2 regions of the Chryseobacterium sp. MEBOG07 genome follow, and region 2 is predicted to be linked to the other one. Evidence: riboswitches for the same ligand, from Rfam matches in the RefSeq annotation. Region 2 holds a riboswitch; the other holds the start of a gene.

Region 1 (3,693 bases), 1.7 Mb from region 2:
ATCAATGCGCAGAAGAACAGAAATACCCAACTTGAGAGACCAAAATTAGTTGTCGGTCTGGTAGTAGATCAGATGCGTTGGGACTATTTATACCGTTTTTATGGTAAGTATGGAAATGATGGTTTCAAAAGACTTTTGAATACAGGATATTCTTTGAATAATGTACATATTCCTTATGTGCCTACCATTACAGCTTTGGGACATACGTGTATTTATACAGGATCTGTGCCGGCTATTCATGGAATTGCTGGAAACGACTGGACAGATAAAGAAACAGGTAAAGGTGTTTACTGTACTGCAGATGAGAGCGTTCAGCCGGTAGGAACTACCAATGTGAAAATCGGAAGTCACTCTCCGAAAAACCTTTGGTCTACTACGGTAACTGACGAATTGAGGCTGGCTACCAACTTCCAGGGAAAAGTAATTGGAGTTTCTTTGAAAGACAGAGCTTCTATTCTTCCTGCAGGACACACTCCAAACGGAGCTTTCTGGTTTGATGACAGCACAGGAAATTTCATCACAAGTACATGGTATATGAATGATCTTCCTCAATGGGTAAAATCATTCAACTCTCAGAATCTTCCTGAAAAATTAGTAGCCAACGGTTGGAATACCTTACTTCCAATCAACGAATATACAGAAAGTGCACCAGACAATTCTCCTTGGGAAGGTCTATTGGGAAGTTCAAAAACACCTACTTTCCCTTACAGTAATTTAGCTCAGGATTATCAGAAGAAAAAAGACAATATCCGTTATACACCTTTTGGAAATACACTGACATTGAAGCTGGCAGAAGCTTCTGTAGAGGGTGAAAAACTGGGTGGAGATAATATTACAGACTTTTTAGCAATTAACCTTGCTTCTACAGATTATGCAGGACATAAATTTGGTCCAAATTCTATTGAAGTGGAAGATGTTTATATCAGATTAGACCAGGATCTAGCAGAATTTTTCAAATATTTGGATTCAAAAGTAGGAAAAGGGGAGTATACGGTTTTCCTTTCTGCTGACCACGGTGGAGCGCATTCTGTAGGATTCCTTAAAGAACATAAAATCACTACAGGGTTCTTCGGTGAAGATGCGGAAAAGAACCTGAACCAAAAACTGAAAGATAAATTTGGTGCAGATAAACTGATCAATGCGATTGATAACTATCAGATTTATTTTGACAGAAAAGTATTGGCAGACAGCAAGCTTGAATTGGATGATGTAAGAAACTTTGCGGTAAAAGAACTGGAGAAAGATCCTACCGTTTTATATGCTGTTTCAGTGGATAAAGTTCAGGAATCAAGTATTCCGGAGCCGATTAAACAAAGAATTATCAACGGAATCAACAGACAGAGAAGTGGAGATATCCAGTTAATTTCTCATGACTCTATGCTTCCTCCATATTCTAAAACAGGAACTACACACAGTGTTTGGAACTCTTATGATTCTCATATTCCATTGATCTTTATGGGATGGGGTGTGAAGCAAGGAGAAAGCAACAAGGCTTATCACATGACAGATATTGCACCTACGGTATCTTCTTTATTGAAAATTCAGTTCCCAAGTGGAAATGTAGGAAACCCGATTACGGAAGTTATTGGTAGATAAATTGAATACAATTATTCTATGATAAATGGCTGCTTTCGATTGAAAGCAGCTTTTTTTGTGAATTATTTCTCCAAATTTTTAATCTGCCACACTCCAATCTCACTTTTTGGCGAATACATATAAAAAGCTATCTTTGCAAGAAATTTGGTTTCCAGTATATTGGAATGAAAAGGGAATCGGGTGTAACCCCCGGACTGTCCCCGCAACTGTAAATCGCAAAAAAAGTTTCTGCAAAAAACCACTGTCTAAAAACGGGAAGGAGCAGAATGCGAAAGTCAGGAGACCTGCCAGAATTATAATCAAAAAAACATATTGCTTTCGGAGGAAAAGTAAAAGAGTATGGATATAAAAAGATCATTAGTACTGCTTTTTTCGTCTTATGGCTGTTTTCTTTTTGGACAAGAGAAGACCATTGACACTATTTATGTCTTCGACAACCAGATGAATAGGGTGAAACTTTTTCATCCCGTAAAAACAATTTCGGCAGAAGAGGCCGAGAAAAACTCCAGTAACCTTTCAGAACTCCTGAGATTTCAGTCGCAGGTTTATATCAAAGAAAATGGGCGTGGTGCTGTTTCTTCACCGTCTTTCAGAGGAACTACTGCTCAGCAGACGGCTTTTGTATGGAACGGAATTAATATCAACTCCAATTTTTTAGGACAAGGAGATATCAATAATATTGCTTTGTTCGGATATGACCAGATTGGTATAAAAGCCGGCGGTGGAAGTGTAGTATATGGAAGCGGCGCTATTGGGGGAAGTATCCACCTGAATAATACCCTTGATTTTAATAAAGGTTTCCATGGTTCTTTATTTTCTGAAGTAGCTTCTTTTAATACCTATAATAATTTTGTAAAAGGATTTTACAGCAATGATAAGTTCAGCTTTAAAGCTTCCGGTAATTATTCTGTAAGCGAAAACGATTATAAGGTAAGCGATCTGAATTATATCAACAGAAACGGAAGTTATTACAATACGACATTCAATGTAGGAGCTTCCTATAAGATCAACAGTGATCATAAAATTTCCTGGCAGAGCCAGTTTTTTGATTCTTCACAGCATTTTCCTGTGTATGAAGAAACGGGAACCAAAACGAAATATAAAACTCAAAGTGTAAGAAGTCTTCTTTCGTGGGATTGGAACAAAACGAAGTTCAGTAACTCCTTGAAAGCGGCTTATACGGAAGAGAACTTTCAGTATTTCGGCTCGCTAAATCTTCCTAAATCAAGTGGGGGAACAGGGAAGAATTATATCTTTAAAAATGATTTCAATTATTTCCTGAATTCAAAGTGGAATTTTAACCTTATTGGGGAATTTCAATTAAATAAAGGAGAAGGGTATCAGAACGGAATATCCAGCGTTAGTAGAAATATTGGTTCTGTTTCCGGATTGTTGAGATATTTTGCAACGAAAGACCTTCGTTTTGAGGGTGGATTTAAGAAAGACTTTGTGGAAGATGTAAAGTCACCGTTTTTGTATTCATTCTCCGGAAAATGGAGCGCTGCAAAATGGTATGATGTGAGCATTAATGTATCAAAGAATTTCAGATATCCTTCATTTAATGACATTTATTATGAACCGGGAGGAAACAAAGATCTGAAGCCGGAAACATCTACTCAGGTGGATATGACGAACGAGTTCAAAGTAGGAGATTTCAAGCTTGCTTTGTCTCCTTATTATATGAATGTGACCGATCTTATTGTATGGCTGCCTACAGCATTGGGATATTGGCAGGCATTTAATGTCAATAAATCTGAATCTTACGGATTAGAATCTCAGCTGTCTTTCAGTAAACAATTGGGCAATCATAAGATCCGAGCCAATGCAGGATATTATTATGCAAGATCTATCGATAAAGAAACGAATATGCAGAGACCTTATGTTCCTATGCACAGAGGGAATGCGAATATAGATTATGAATATCGCTTCTTTAAGTTTTTCGCACAGGGACTGCTGAATGGTGTTACCTACACGACAAGTGATGAAAAGAGATCAGATGCTATTGATCCTTATTTTCTTTTGAATGTGGGAGTTTCTGCAACATTAGCAAAAAAATATACCTTAGGGTTCAAAGTGAACAATCTAACGGATACCTAC
Region 2 (3,693 bases):
CGCTTGCTGAAATTCTGAAAGCTTCCACGGCCCATTTCAGATAGTCTTGCCAGTCGGTTTTTCTTAATGGAAGTCCTTCTCTTATGGCAGGTTCATCAATCTGGATAATTCTGATTCCTGCTTTTTCAAGATCTACCACTTCATCACGGATCGCCAAAGCAATTTGTTTACATGTTTCCGAACGAGGCTGATCATCCCGTACAAATGACCATTGTAAAATCGTAACAGGACCGGTAAGCATTCCTTTCACCCATTTTTCAGTCTGAGATTGCGCATATTGAGACCAATATACCGTCATAGGAGTCGGGCGGGAAACATCTCCAAAAATTACAGGAGGCTTTACACAACGGCTTCCGTAGCTCTGTACCCATCCATTTTTAGTAAATACAAATCCTTCCAGCTGTTCTCCGAAATATTCAACCATATCATTGCGCTCAAATTCTCCGTGTACCAGCACATCAATTCCGATTTCTTCCTGCCAGCGAATCGTTCTTTGGGTTTCTTCTTTCAGTAGAGCATCATATTGTTCTGCTGTCAACTCTCCTTTTTTGAACTTTGCTCTCCAGCTTCTTACTTCTGTTGTCTGAGGAAATGATCCGATTGTTGTCGTTGGGAATAACGGAAGCTGTAATTCTTTTTGCTGTTCTTCTTTACGGATTTTGAATGTATTTATTCTTTGAGCATCCTTTTCAGTTACAGCATGGGCTCTTTGCTTCACTTTATCATTATGAATGAGAGACGACGTTCTTCTGCTTGCAATTGCTTTTTTATTGTCTTCAAATGTTGCAAGAATCTGTTCATTTTCTGTTCCGGAAGCCAGCTCTTTAAGCGTTACTATTTCTTCTACTTTCTGTTTGGCGAAAGCCAGCCAGTTTTTAATCTCAGCATTCAGGTTGGTTTCAAAATCCAGATCGCAAGGTGAATGAAGCAATGAACAAGATGGAGAAATTAAAATCCTTTCAGATCCTAATTTTTCAACAGCTTTTTTGATGAAGGACAATGACTTTTCATAGTCATTTTTCCAGATATTTCTTCCATCCACCACTCCTAATGAAAGACTTAAGCTTTCCGGAATAGCATTCAGAATATCATCCAACTGTTCAGGATTTCTTACAAGATCGATATGCAGTACATCCACAGGAAGTGAAGCAGCAAGCGATACATTATCTTTCAATCCGTCAAAATACGCGGCGACAATAAATTTCAGTTTCGGGAAACGTTTTCTTATTTCAGAATAAACAAAATGATAAGTTTCTTTCGCTTTCTCCGTTAAATCCAACGCCAGAAAAGGTTCGTCAAACTGAATCCATTCTGCGCCCTGCTCCTGAAGTTTTGTTAAGATCTCTGTGTATACGGAAAGAAGATTTCCAGCCAGATCCAGTTTATCAAATCCTTCTTCTTTTTCTTTTCCTAAAAGAAGATAAGAAACAAGTCCGATAATAACTGGCTTTGCGTTGATTCCCGCTTGTTTTGCTCCTGCAAATTCATTGAAAATTTTATCCGAGCTTAGCTTAAATTGCTGGTTTTTATAAAATTCGGGAACGATATAGTGATAATTGGTATCAAACCACTTGGTCATTTCCATTGCTGTGATATCCAATCCTTCTTTCTGATATCCTCTTGCCATGGCAAAATAAAGATCCAGTTCAGAATTATTCTTTTTCAGCACCACTTCATGATAACGTGCAGGGATCGCTCCTACTACAAGGCTCATATCCAATACCTGATCATAATACGAGAAATCATTGCACGGAATAAGATCAATTCCTGCTTTTTTCTGAATATTCCAGTTTTGGTTACAGATAGTTCTGCCTGTATTCAGAAGTTCTTCCAGAAGAATTTTACCTGACCAATATTGCTCGCAGGCTTTTTTGAGTTCTCTTTTGCTACCAATACGCGGATAGCCTAGAATGTGAGTTTGCATTTTTTAAACTTTTTAATTAAACTTAATGATAAAGCCCTTTAAAATGTTTCATAATGCTTTGGATAAAGAGTTTTTGGAAAATAGTAATATAGCGAACGGTACAATTTCTCTCACACGAAAAAATGTATTATCCGATATATCATCTGTATGACCCAAAAGCTTCAGACCGCGAAAGCATTGTCAATTCAGTAAAGGCAGGTCTCCTGACTTGTAACAGTTTCTGTCATCCTTCCCGCTTTGGCAGTGGATATGCAAGGACAGAAACCTTTGGTGTGTTACTTACAGTTGCGCGACAGCTCGTGATTCTCACACGATTCCCTATTAATTTACCTTAAGTAAAACCTTTCCTGTTTGATGAAGTATCTTTAAAGAACTGTACTTTTATTGATAACAATTGCCATCACTAAAAGTTTTTAATTTTGTGTAAAATTAATAATACAGAATAAAAGCGCAATCAAAGTAAATTAATTAAGCAAATTAATCTTTTAAAAAACAATACTAAAGCATATAATTCTGTAAATTTGACTGTTTTAATACTATAAAAGAATAATATTCTGTGGAACAACTCGATGATAAGGATGTACAGCTGCTCAGGCTGCTCCAGAAAAATGCAAAACTGACCGTAAAAGAACTTGCAAAAGAAGTAAACCTTTCTACTTCACCGGTTTTTGAAAGGGTAAAAAGACTGGAACAGGACGGATTTGTAAAAAGATATGCTGCTGTTCTTGATGCTGAAAAGCTCAACCGTGGGTTTACCGTTTTCTGTCAGATCAAACTAAAAATTCACGACAGGTCTGTAGGCTATGATTTTGTAAAAGAAATTTTAGAAATTGAGGAAGTTGCTGAATGCTATAATATTTCCGGAGATTTTGACTTTCTTCTGAAAGTACAGGTCAGAGATATGAAGCATTATCAGGATTTTGTATTTAATAAGTTAGGCTCTGTAGATTCCATTGGAAGTACTCACAGTACTTTTGTCATGGCTGAGGTGAAAAACAATCATGGACTGACCATATGATTTGATGAGGAGTTGAAAGTTATCGACTCTAAAAAAGATTTCATCCACTATTCTTCTATCCACTTTCTAAAGGAAGAGGTATTGCTTTGGCTGGTAATAAGATGGTCTTTGTATCCTTTTATTTTGATGGAGAGTGTGTTTTTGTTGTAGCGTTCTATTCTTTCAATATGTTTTTTTTGAACAAGTTCGCTTCTGTTGATCCTGAAAAAGGCTAAAGGATCTACCTGTTTTTCAATTTCTTTTAACGTTGATTCATTTAGCAGGTTTTTCTTTCCAGCAGTGTCAACGGCAAAAACAATTCCTTCTTCTGCTTCAAAGAAAGCAATATCTTCAGTATTTATAAAATAAATTCCCTGATGTGAACTGATTGTAAATCTCTTTTTATAGTTTTTTCCGGGATGATTGTTATTAAGCATTTGCTGAAGTTTTACTAAAACATCTTGCTGCTCAGAGGCTGTGCTTTTCAGTAACAGAAATTTGTTCCAGGCTTTTTGGAAACGATCCTTTGAAAATGGTTTTAAAAGATATTCTATTCCATTACTCTCAAAGGCATTCATCAAGAACTGATCATAGGCAGTAGTAAAGATAATCGGGCTGGAAATATCCACCTGATTATAGATTTCAAAGGCATTTCCATCCAATAGTTCAATATCAGAAAAGATCAGATCAACATTTGAATTTTTAAAAAAAGCGATAGCTTCTTCTACTTTGTCAATTTCTGCAACAATTTCAACGGATTCGTCCAGCTCAT

What was found. Region 2 has a riboswitch for cobalamin ahead of metE (5-methyltetrahydropteroyltriglutamate--homocysteine S-methyltransferase). Riboswitches for the same ligand answer to the same signal wherever they lie in the genome.
Region 1: linked by a shared signal. The riboswitch ahead of LF886_RS07275 (TonB-dependent receptor plug domain-containing protein) and the one ahead of metE (5-methyltetrahydropteroyltriglutamate--homocysteine S-methyltransferase) in region 2 are both predicted to bind cobalamin.

Annotation. Positions count from the first base shown of each region.
Region 1 covers NZ_CP084579.1:1,583,859-1,587,551, forward strand. The annotation lists gene pafA (alkaline phosphatase PafA) at 1-1,596, shown strand, start outside; cobalamin riboswitch at 1,725-1,903, shown strand; gene LF886_RS07275 (TonB-dependent receptor plug domain-containing protein) at 1,936-3,693, shown strand, end outside.
Region 2 covers NZ_CP084579.1:3,277,230-3,280,922, forward strand. The annotation lists gene metE (5-methyltetrahydropteroyltriglutamate--homocysteine S-methyltransferase) at 1-1,924, opposite strand, end outside; cobalamin riboswitch at 2,100-2,285, opposite strand; gene LF886_RS15115 (Lrp/AsnC family transcriptional regulator) at 2,481-2,942, shown strand; gene LF886_RS15120 (LytR/AlgR family response regulator transcription factor) at 2,990-3,693, opposite strand, start outside.